Regions from separate parts of the Nonomuraea sp. NPDC049655 genome, predicted to be linked through region 1. Evidence: riboswitches for the same ligand, from Rfam matches in the RefSeq annotation. Region 1 holds a riboswitch; the other holds the start of a gene.

The links. Region 1 has a riboswitch for glycine ahead of gcvP (aminomethyl-transferring glycine dehydrogenase). Riboswitches for the same ligand answer to the same signal wherever they lie in the genome.
Region 2: linked by a shared signal. The riboswitch ahead of gcvT (glycine cleavage system aminomethyltransferase GcvT) and the one ahead of gcvP (aminomethyl-transferring glycine dehydrogenase) in region 1 are both predicted to bind glycine.

Annotation. Positions count from the first base shown of each region.
Region 1 is NZ_JBITLS010000003.1:287,458-292,898, forward strand. It holds gene ACIBQ6_RS11005 (MerR family transcriptional regulator) at 1-162, shown strand, start outside; gene ACIBQ6_RS11010 (bifunctional nuclease family protein) at 295-765, shown strand; gene ACIBQ6_RS11015 (MerR family transcriptional regulator) at 913-1,533, shown strand; glycine riboswitch at 1,582-1,678, shown strand; gene gcvP (aminomethyl-transferring glycine dehydrogenase) at 1,845-4,670, shown strand; gene ACIBQ6_RS11025 (hypothetical protein) at 4,798-5,441, shown strand, end outside.
Region 2 is NZ_JBITLS010000017.1:74,692-80,132, reverse strand. It holds gene ACIBQ6_RS42760 (M4 family metallopeptidase) at 1-1,148, shown strand, start outside; gene ACIBQ6_RS42755 (M28 family peptidase) at 1,220-2,593, shown strand; glycine riboswitch at 2,840-2,937, shown strand; glycine riboswitch at 2,958-3,057, shown strand; gene gcvT (glycine cleavage system aminomethyltransferase GcvT) at 3,092-4,177, shown strand; gene gcvH (glycine cleavage system protein GcvH) at 4,174-4,563, shown strand; gene ACIBQ6_RS42740 (L-serine ammonia-lyase) at 4,622-5,441, shown strand, end outside.

The DNA of each region.
Region 1 (5,441 bases):
GAGTGCGGGCTGGTCGAGCAGACCGTCGCGCCCATACTCAAGCGGCGCGCGCCCGGCGCCATCGGCGAGGCCGACGAGGCCGCCAGGGAGTTGTCCACGCTCCTGCTCGACCTGCACGCCTCCCTGGTGCGCCTCGGCGTCAGGTCTGTCCTGGGCCGCTGAGGGCACAGAGCTGGAAGGCCGGGGCACATTCCAGGCCTGCCGGGTGTTACGTTGAAATGCATAAGCGTGTAGCAGAAACGACCCAGTCAACAGCTGTGCCGGGCGACCGGCCGGCCGAATACGGAGCAGCCCGTGTTGCAGATGGAGGTCGTGGGCGTTCGAGTTGAGATGCCCACAAATCAGCCGATCGTCTTGCTCAAGGAGGCACACGGGGAACGGTTCCTTCCGATCTGGATCGGCATGACCGAGGCGACCGCGATCGCCCTGGCGCAGGCCGAGGAGCCGCCGCCCCGGCCGCTCACCCACGACCTGTTCAGGGACGTGCTGAGCGCGCTCGGCGTCGGGCTGCGCGCGGTCAACATCGTGGCCCTGCGTGACGGCATCTTCTTCGCGGACCTGGTGTTCTCCAACGGCGTGGAGGTCAGCGCCCGCCCTTCCGACTCGATCGCCCTGGCGCTGCGCACCGGCGCGCGCATCTTCGCCAGCGAAGAGGTGGTCCAGGAGGCCGGTGTGATCATCCCTGACGACCAGGAGGACGAGGTGGAGAAGTTCAGGGAGTTCCTTGACACGATCACTCCCGAGGACTTCGGCAGGGCGGGGTAGGTATTTCAGTGCATTTACGCTTCACGACGCGCCGAGCCGGATCGTTGACTGAGCATGGTCACGGTCCTACGGTGCAAGTGAAACCCGTGGTCGCCCTTTACGAACCCCCAGATCAGGCCATGGGATGAGAGAAAGCCGGAGGTCCGCGTGGCGGTCAGCAGCGGCGAGGGAAAGACGGCCGGCCAGGAAGATCCGGTGCGGCGCGAGAGCGCGCGGCAGCGTGCCGGAGAGCAGGGACTGCTCTTCGACGAGCAGCCCGCGACGGTGCCCGACGACATCGGATACCGCGGGCCCACAGCCTGCTCGGCGGCCGGCATCACCTACAGGCAGCTCGACTACTGGGCGCGCACGGGCCTGGTCGAGCCCACGATAAGAGCCGCGCACGGCTCGGGCTCACAGCGGCTCTACAGCTTCCGCGACATCCTGGTGCTCAAGGTCGTCAAGCGGCTGCTCGACACCGGGGTGTCGTTGCAGCAGATCCGCACCGCGGTGCAGCATCTGCGTGACCGCGGGGTCGCCGACCTCGCGCAGATCACGCTCATGAGCGACGGTGTCAGCGTCTACGAGTGCACCTCGGCCGACGAGGTGATCGATCTCCTCCAGGGCGGCCAGGGCGTGTTCGGCATCGCCCTCGGCCGGGTCTGGCGAGAGGTCGAGGGCTCCCTCGCGGAGCTGCCGGGGGAACGGGCGGCGGTCGAGGACACCGTCCCGGCCGACCATCCCGCTGACGAGCTCGCCAAGCGGCGTCGCGCACGCCGCACGGGGTGAGCTGAACCGCTGAACACACCGTAGTAATCTAGGACAGAGTAAGGCTGATGACCCCGTGCGGGAGAGTCCCTGGGCTTCGGTCCTGGGGCGCCGAAGGAGCAACCCTCCCCGGAATCTCTCAGGCATCCCGTACCGCTCGGGTGAGGCAACTCTGGAAAGCAGGTGCGCCCGCCAGGCGCACCTCACCGACGGTGCAAGCCCCACGGTGGGGTGAAGCTCTCAGGTCGCGATGACGTCGCGATGACAGAGGGGGAGATCCGGCACTCGCCCGCGCCCTGGCGCCGGTCTCCAAGCCTCGGGAGGCAACCTCCATGACCGACCTGTCCGCTCCGCCGTTCTCGTCCAGGCACATCGGCCCATCGGAGTCCGAGCAGCAGCGCATGCTCGAGGCCGTGGGCTTCGAGTCCGTCGGCGATCTGGTGGCCGTGGCCGTGCCCGAGGCCATCAGGGTCAAGGACCGGCTCAAGCTGCCGGCCGCCGCGAGCGAGACCGAGGCCATCGCCGAGCTGCGCGAGCTGGCCTCCCGCAACCGGGTGCTGACCTCCATGATCGGCCTGGGCTACTACGACACCGTCACGCCCGCCGTCATCCGGCGCAACCTGCTGGAGAACCCGGGCTGGTACACCGCCTACACGCCGTACCAGCCGGAGATCTCGCAGGGCCGCCTGGAGGCGCTGCTGAACTTCCAGACGGTCGTCTCCGACCTGACCGGCCTCGACGTCGCCGGCGCCTCCCTGCTGGACGAGGCCACCGCCGCGGCCGAGGCCATGACGCTGGCCCGCCGGGCCGGCAAGTCCAAGAGCGACGTGTTCGTGGTCGACGCCGACACGCTGCCCCAGACCAAGGCCGTGCTGGCCACCCGCGCCGAGCCGCTCGGCATCACGCTGGTCGAGCACGACCTCGACGGCGAGCTGCCCGAGTGCTTCGGCGTGCTCGTCCAGTACCCGGGCGCCTCGGGCCGCCTGCGCGACTTCCGCGACGTGGCCGCCAGGGCGCACCAGGCGGGCGCGCTCGTCGTGGCCGCCGCCGACCTGCTGGCCCTCACGCTGGTGGCCGCCCCCGGCGAGCTGGGCGCCGACATCGCCGTCGGCTCCTCCCAGCGCTTCGGCGTCTCCTTCGGGTTCGGCGGGCCGCACGCGGCCTACATGTCCGTACGCGAGGGCCTGCAGCGGCAGATGCCCGGCCGTCTGGTCGGCGTGTCGGTCGACGTCGACGGCGACCCCGCCTACCGGCTGGCCCTGCAGACCCGTGAGCAGCACATCCGCCGCGAGAAGGCCACCAGCAACATCTGCACCGCCCAGGTCCTGCTGGCCGTGATCGCCGGCATGTACGCCGTCTACCACGGCCCCGAGGGCCTGCGCCGGATCGCGCACCGCGTGCACCGGCACGCCGTCGCGCTGGCCGGCGGGCTGCGCGAGGCCGGCCTGGAGGTCGTGCACGGCGAGTTCTTCGACACCGTGCTCGTCCGGGTTCCCGGCAGGGCCGCCGAGGTGGTGGCCGCCGCGGCCGAGCGGGGCGTCAACCTGTGGCAGGCCGGCGACGACCACGTCTCGATCGCCTGCGACGAGAAGACCGGCGCCGCCGAGCTGGTCAAGGTGTGGGCCGCCTTCGGCGTCGAGCGCGAGGAGGTGGCGCTGGAGGCCGACGCGCTGCCGGCCGACCTGCTGCGCGAGTCGGACTACCTGACCCACCCGGTCTTCCACAGCCACCGCTCCGAGACCGCGATGCTGCGCTACCTGCGCAGGCTCCAGGACAAGGACATCGCGCTCGACCGTTCGATGATCCCGCTCGGCTCGTGCACGATGAAGCTGAACGCGACCACCGAGATGGAGCCGATCACCTGGCCGGAGTTCGCCGGCGTGCACCCGTACGCGCCGGAGGCCCAGACCGAGGGCTACCGGGAGCTCATCGGCACCCTGGAGGGCTGGCTGGCCGAGGTGACCGGCTACGACGCGGTCTCCATCCAGCCGAACGCCGGCTCCCAGGGCGAGTTCGCCGGCCTGCTGGCCATCCGCGCCTACCACCAGGCCAACGGCGACGCCGAGCGGGACGTGTGCCTGATCCCGTCCTCGGCCCACGGCACGAACGCGGCCAGCGCCGTCATGGCGGGCATGCGGGTCGTCGTCGTGGCCTGCGACAGCGACGGGAACATCGACCTGGCCGACCTGGACGCCAAGATCGCCAAGCACCGCGACAAGCTCGCCGCGATCATGGTGACGTACCCGTCCACGCACGGCGTGTACGAGGAGTCGATCACCGAGGTCTGCGCCAAGGTGCACGAGGCCGGCGGCCAGGTCTACGTCGACGGCGCCAACCTCAACGCCCTGGTGGGCCTGGCCAAGCCGGGCGAGTTCGGCGCCGACGTGTCCCACCTCAACCTGCACAAGACGTTCTGCATCCCGCACGGCGGCGGCGGCCCCGGCGTCGGCCCGGTCGCGGTCCGCGGCCACCTGGCGGCCTACCTGCCCGGCCACCCGCTGCGCGACGGCGGCCCGGTCGGCCCGGTCTCGGCCGCCCCGTACGGCTCGGCGGGCATCCTGCCGATCTCGTGGGCGTACGTGCGGATGATGGGCTCCGAGGGCCTCACGGCGGCCACCGAGCAGGCCATCCTGTCGGCCAACTACCTGGCCCGGCGGCTGGCCCCGCACTACCCGGTGCTCTACACCGGCCGCGGCGGCCTGGTGGCCCACGAGTGCATCGTGGACCTGCGCCAGATCACCAAGGAGACCGGCGTCACCGTCGACGACGTGGCCAAGCGCCTGATCGACTACGGCTTCCACGCGCCGACCATGTCGTTCCCGGTGGCCGGGACGCTGATGATCGAGCCGACCGAGAGCGAGGACCTGGACGAGCTCGACCGGTTCGTGGACGCCATGATCGCCATCCGCGGCGAGATCGCCAAGGTGGCCTCCGGCGACTACGACAAGACCGACAACCCGCTGCGCAACGCGCCGCACACGGCCGAGTCGGTCACCGCCGACGAGTGGGCCCACCCGTACTCGCGGACCGAGGCGGCCTACCCGGTGGCCTCGCTGCGCGAGGGCAAGTACTGGGTGCCGGTGCGCCGCATCGACCAGGCGTACGGCGACCGCAACCTGGTGTGCTCCTGCCCGCCGCTGGAGGCGTACGAGGACTGATCCGTCCACGCGGGTCCCCGGCCGGGGGCCCGCGCCGGATCTGGCCCAGTCCGGCACCGTCAAGTGAGCAGACATGATCGCGACGAGCCGTTAGGCTCGGTGCGATCCGTCGCCTGAAGGAGCTCTCTTGACGTTCTCAGAGCTGGAGACCCCGCCTCTCGACACCGCCCGCCGCCTGGCCGAGGGCGGCGACCTGGAGGGTGCGGCGGCGATCCTGACCGAGCTGGTCGCCGACCCCGACAGCCCCGACCGGGCCCAGGCGGCCGTGGGGCTGGCCGTGGTGCTCGACGAGCGCGGCGACACCGAGGCCGCCCGCGCCGCGGCCCGCACCGCGCTGGCCACCGGCCATCCCGAGTACGCCGCCCAGGCCGCCTGCCACCTGGCCCAGGGTTTCGAGCGCGAGGGCCGCGACGACCAGGCAAGGGCCGCCTGGCAGGCGGTGCTCGGCGTCGGCACGCCGGCCTACGTCCCACTGGCGCACCTCGCGCTGGCCCGGCTGGCCGGCAGCCCGCAGGAGGCCGGCAGGGAGCTGCGCTCCGCCCTTGAGGCGAGCCTTGACTCAGGCGACGCCGAGGCCGCCGCGCACGCGGCCCGCCAGCTCGCCGAGACGCTGCTGGAGTACGGCGACCCGGGAGAGGCCGCCGGGCTGCTGCTGGACGCGCTGGAGTTCGCCCCGGCGCGGGAGCTGCCGGGGCTGCGGGTGCTGCTCGGCATCGCGCACCTGGAACTGGCCTGCGCCGAGTTCGCCGAGGCCGTCGAGAGCGGGGCCGA
Region 2 (5,441 bases), on a different contig from region 1:
ACATGTACAACCCGTCGGCCCTCAGCCACCCGAACTGCTACAGCGCCTCCATCCCCAACACCGAGGTGCACGCGGCGGCCGGCCCGCAGAACCACTGGTTCTACCTGGTGGCCGAGGGCACCAACCCCTCGGGCAAGCCCGCCAGCACCCGCTGCGACAACGGCGCCGCGATCACCGGCATCGGCATCCGCAAGGCCGGTGAGGTGTTCATGTCCGCGCTGAACATGAAGACCCAGCCGTGGACGCACGCCAAGGCCAGGGTCGCCACCCTCCAGGCCGCCAAGACCCTGTACCCGGGCAGCTGCACCGAGTTCAACGTGGTCAAGAACGCCTGGGACGGCGTCAGCGTACGGGCCCAGTCCGGCGAGCCGACCTGCACCCAGGGCAGCAACGACTTCTCGGTCAACCTGAACCCCGCCTCCGGCAGCGTGACTCCCGGCCAGAGCACCACGACCACGGTGAGCACCACCGTGACCGGCGGCTCGGCGCAGTCGATCACCCTGCGGACCGGCACCCTGCCGGCCGGCGTGACCGCCTCGTTCAGCCCGGCCACCATCACCGCGGGGCAGAGCTCGACGCTGACGATCAACACCTCGGCGAGCAGCCCGCAGGGCAGCCACTCGATCGCCATCACAGCCGACGGCGCCGACGTGGACCGCCAGGCCACCTACAACCTGCAGATCGGGCAGAGCTCGCCGAACGACTACTCCTTCGGCGTGACGCCGTCGTCGGCCTCGGTGCAGGCCGGTCAGTCGGCCACCGCCACGGTCAGCACGCAGGTCACCGCCGGTCAGGCGCAGAGCATCGCCCTGGCGGCGAGCAACGTGCCCGCGGGCGTGACGGTCAGCTTCAGCCCGTCCACGATCACCGCCGGGCAGTCGTCCACGGTGACGTTCGCGACCACGAGCGGCGTGACGCCCAGCACGTACACGATCAGCCTGAACGCCGACGGCGCGAGCGCCGACCACTCGGCCTCCTTCAGCCTGACGGTGGGCGGCGGCCAGGGCACCACGTGGCAGACGTACACGGCCTACACGGCCGGACAGACCGTCACCTACCAGGGCACCAGCTACCGCTGCCTCCAGGCGCACACCAGCCTGCCGGGCTGGGAGCCGCCCAACACCCCTGCCCTCTGGCAGCCGGTCTAAGTCGCACGACCTGGGCGGCCACGCCGGGGTGGCCGCCCAACCCCCTTGAGGAGCCACAGATCGTGAACGCCATGCTCAGGCTGGGCGCCGCGGCCACCGCCGCGTTGGCCCTGACCCTCACCACGCCGGCCGGACCGGCCGGCGCCGCCGCCGACCCCGCGCCCGACATCCCCGTCGCGAACGTGACGGCGCATCTGAGCCAGTTGCAGTCCATCGCCACGAGCAACGGCGGCAACCGCGCCTCGGGCAGGCCGGGCTTCACCGCCTCGATGAACTACATCAAGGGCAAGCTGGACGCGGCCGGCTTCACCACCCGCGTGCAGAACTTCAGCGGCGGCAGCAACCTGATCGCCGACTGGCCGGGCGGCCCGGCCAACCAGACCGTGATGCTCGGCGCCCACCTCGACAGCGTCGCGGCCGGCCCCGGGATCAACGACAACGGTTCCGGCTCGGCCGCGCTCCTGGAGAACGCCCTCACCCTGGCCGCCCGCAAGCCCACCCTCACCAAGCACGTGCGCTTCGGCTGGTGGGGCGCCGAAGAGGCGGGCATGGTCGGGTCCAGGTACTACGTGCAGAACGGCGGCGCGAGCGGCGTCGAGGTGTACCTGAACTTCGACATGATCGCCTCGACCAACGCCGGCTACTTCGTCTACGACGACGACGCGGCGATCCAGCGCACCTTCAACGACTACTTCGCCACCATCGGCCTGCAGACCGAGGGTGACAGGGAGGGCGACGGCCGCAGCGACCATGCCTCGTTCAAGAGCGCGGGCGTCCGGGTCGGCGGCCTGGCCACGGGGGCCGGGGCGGTCAAGAGCTCGGCCCAGGCCGCCAAGTGGGGCGGCTCGGCCGGGCAGGCGTTCGACCGCTGCTACCACAGCGCGTGCGACAGCTACCCGAGCGCCATCAACACCACGGCGCTCGACCGCAACTCCGACGCCATCGCCTACGCCATATGGAAGCTCGCCGTGGGCACCAGCACGCCCACGGAGAACGACTACTCGATCTCGGTGACCCCGTCGTCGGCATCGGTCCAGGCCGGTCAGTCGGCTACCGCGGCGGTCAGTACCCAGGTCACGTCCGGCCAGGCGCAGAGCGTCGCGCTCTCCGCCGGGAACGTGCCGAGCGGGGTCACCGTCTCCTTCAGCCCGTCCACGGTTCAGGCGGGCCAGTCGTCCACCGTCACGATCGCCACCGCCAGCGGCGTCGCGGCGGGGACGTACACCATAGGGATCAACGGCGACGGGACGACGGCGGACCACTCCGCGTCCTTCACCCTGACCGTCGGAGGGGACGGCCAGGGCACCACCTGGACGGCTTACAAGTCGTACACGGCCGGAGACGTCGTCACCTACCAGGGGGTCAGCTACCGCTGCCTCCAGGCGCACACCAGCCTGCCGGGCTGGGAGCCGCCGAACGTGCCCGCCCTCTGGGCGCGGGCCTGACCCTCGGACCTGATCTCCGGGTTCGATCCCGCGCGGGCCGGTCACCGCCGGCCCGCCCCGAGCTGCCGCGTGCGAGCTGACCTGCCATGACCGGCTCGCGCGCGGCCACCAACGCGGCCGCGACCCCGCCTCTCCGGGGCCGCGGCCGCTTTTCGCTGCGTGCGGGATGTCGCGGATGCCGCGGATGGCGGGGGGCGAAGCGCGACAACACCCCCATGACGGCACTAGGCTGACGGACATCACCGGCGAAACCGTGCGGGAGAGCACCCTGACAGCCGGTCAGGGTCCCTGAAGGAGCAAGCCCTCCCCGCGAACCTCTCAAGGCAAAGGACCGCGCGGCAGCCCTGTAAGGCGTTCTTACGGGGAGGTGACCTCTGGAAAGCAGGCCCTCGGGGCCTCGCCGAAGGTGAAAGTCCGGTAAAACTCGGGCGAAGCTCTCAGGCATCCATGACAGAGGGGGAGGATGCTGGCATCCAACCCTGTCCTGAGGTGCGACAAATGTCCCGACCTACGCCGCTACGAGACGTCCACGAGGCCCTAGGCGCCACGCTGACCGACTTCGCCGGCTGGCTCATGCCGCTCCGGTACGGCAGCGAGTCGGCGGAGCACAAAGCCGTCCGCGAGGCGGCCGGGCTGTTCGACCTCTCGCACATGGGCGAGATCTTCCTGACCGGTCCGCAGGCCGGAGAGGCCCTCGACTACGCGCTGGTCGGCCACCTGTCGGCGCTCGCGCCCGGCCGGGCCAGGTACACGATGATCGTGGACGAGCGCGGCGGGGTGCTCGACGACCTCATCGTCTACCGGCTGGCGGACGAGGAGTTCATGGTGGTGGCCAACGCCTCGAACTCTGACAAGGTCGCGGATGAGCTGAAAAATCGCACTAAGTCGTATGACGCGGCGGTCGATGACCGCTCCCAGCAGTACGCCCTCATCGCGATCCAGGGCCCGAAGGCCCAGGAGATCCTGGCCACGCTCACCGACGCCGACCTCGACGGTCTCAAGTACTACGCGGGCCTGCCCGGCGTGGTCGACGGCCGCCAGGCGCTCATCGCCCGTACCGGCTACACCGGCGAGGACGGCTTCGAGCTGTTCGTCGCCAACCAGGACGCCGTGCCGCTCTGGCGCGCCCTGGAGGCCGCGGGCGAGCCGCACGGGCTGCGCGCCGCCGGTCTGTCCAGCCGCGACACCCTCAGGCTGGAGGCCGGCATGCCGCTCTACGGCAACGAGCTGAGCTCCGACCTGACCCCGTTCGACGCGGGGCTGGGCAGAGTGGTGAAATTCGACAAGCCCGGTGACTTCGTCGGCAGGGCGGCACTGGAGGCGGTCAAGGACGACCAGCCCCGCCGCCGCCTCGTCGGCCTGGTCGCCCAGGGCCGCCGGGTGCCGCGTCACGGCTACCCGGTCACCCGCGACGGCGCCGTCGTCGGCGAGGTCACCAGCGGTGCGCCCTCCCAGACCCTGGGCAAGCCCATCGCGATGGCCTACGTGGACGCCGGGGCCGACACAGGTCTGGCCGTGGACATCCGGGGCAGCCATGAACCTATGGACCTGGTCGAGCTGCCCTTCTACAGGAGGAACAAGTGAGCAACATCCCTGACGACCTGAACTACACCAAGGAGCACGAGTGGGTGTCGGGCGTGGACGACGGCATCACCGTGACCGTCGGCATCACGGCCTTCGCCGCCGAGGCTCTTGGTGACGTCGTCTTCGTGCAGCTCCCCGAGGTCGGTTCGACCGTCGAGGCGGGTGACTCGGTCGGCGAGGTCGAGTCCACCAAGTCGGTGAGCGAGATCTACGCGCCCGTCGGCGGCGAGATCGTCGAGGTGAACTCGGCCGTGGCCGACGACCCGTCGCTGGCCAACAGCGACCCGTACGGCGACGGCTGGATGTTCCGCGTCCGCATGGAGGGCGACGCGGAGGACCTGCTGTCCGCCGAGGAGTACACGGCGCTCACCTCAGGCGAGTCCTGACACCAACGCCGGGGCCCGCCGCGGGCCCCGGCACTTCCTGAACTGAAGGGCGCCATCAATGGCGATCAGCGTCTTCGACCTCTTCAAGATCGGCATCGGACCGTCCAGCTCCCACACGGGCGGCCCGATGGCCGCCGCGCACAAGTTCGCCCGCGGGCTGCACGACGACGGCCTGCTCCCCCGCGTGGCCCGCGTCGAGGTCATCCTGTACGGCTCGCTCGGCCTGACCGGCAAGGGCCACGGCAGCGACAAGGCGGTGCTGCTCGGCCTGTCCGGTGAGAAGCCGGAACTGGTCGACGTCGACTCCGTCGACGCCCGCCTGGCCGAGATGCGCGCCGCGGGCACGGTCAAGCTCTACGGCGAGCACGAGATCCCCTTCGTCGTGGGTCAGGACCTCGTCTTCGAGCGCAAGATCTCCCTGCCCGAGCACCCCAACGGCATGCGCTTCACCGCCCGCGACGAGCAGGGCGAGACCGTGCGCGAGAAGGTCTACTTCTCCGTCGGCGGCGGCTTCGTCGTGGACGAGAAGGCCACCGGAGCCGACCGCATCAAGCCCGACGACACCGTCCTGCCCTACCCGTTCGCCTCGGGCGAGGAGTTGCTCAAGCACTGCTCGAACACCGGCCTGTCGATCTCCGCCCTGATGCTGGAGAACGAGAAGGCGTTCGGGCGCACCGAGGAGGAGATCCGCGCGGGCATCCTCAACCTGTGGCGGGTGATGTCGGAGTGCGTGCGGCGCGGCATCGGCAAGGAGGGCGTGCTGCCCGGCGGCCTGAAGGTCAAGCGCCGGGCCAACCAGCTCCACCGGCGGCTGCAGGCCGAGTCGGCCGAGAAGGACCCGCTGCAGGCGATGGACTGGGTGGCGCTGTTCGCCCTGG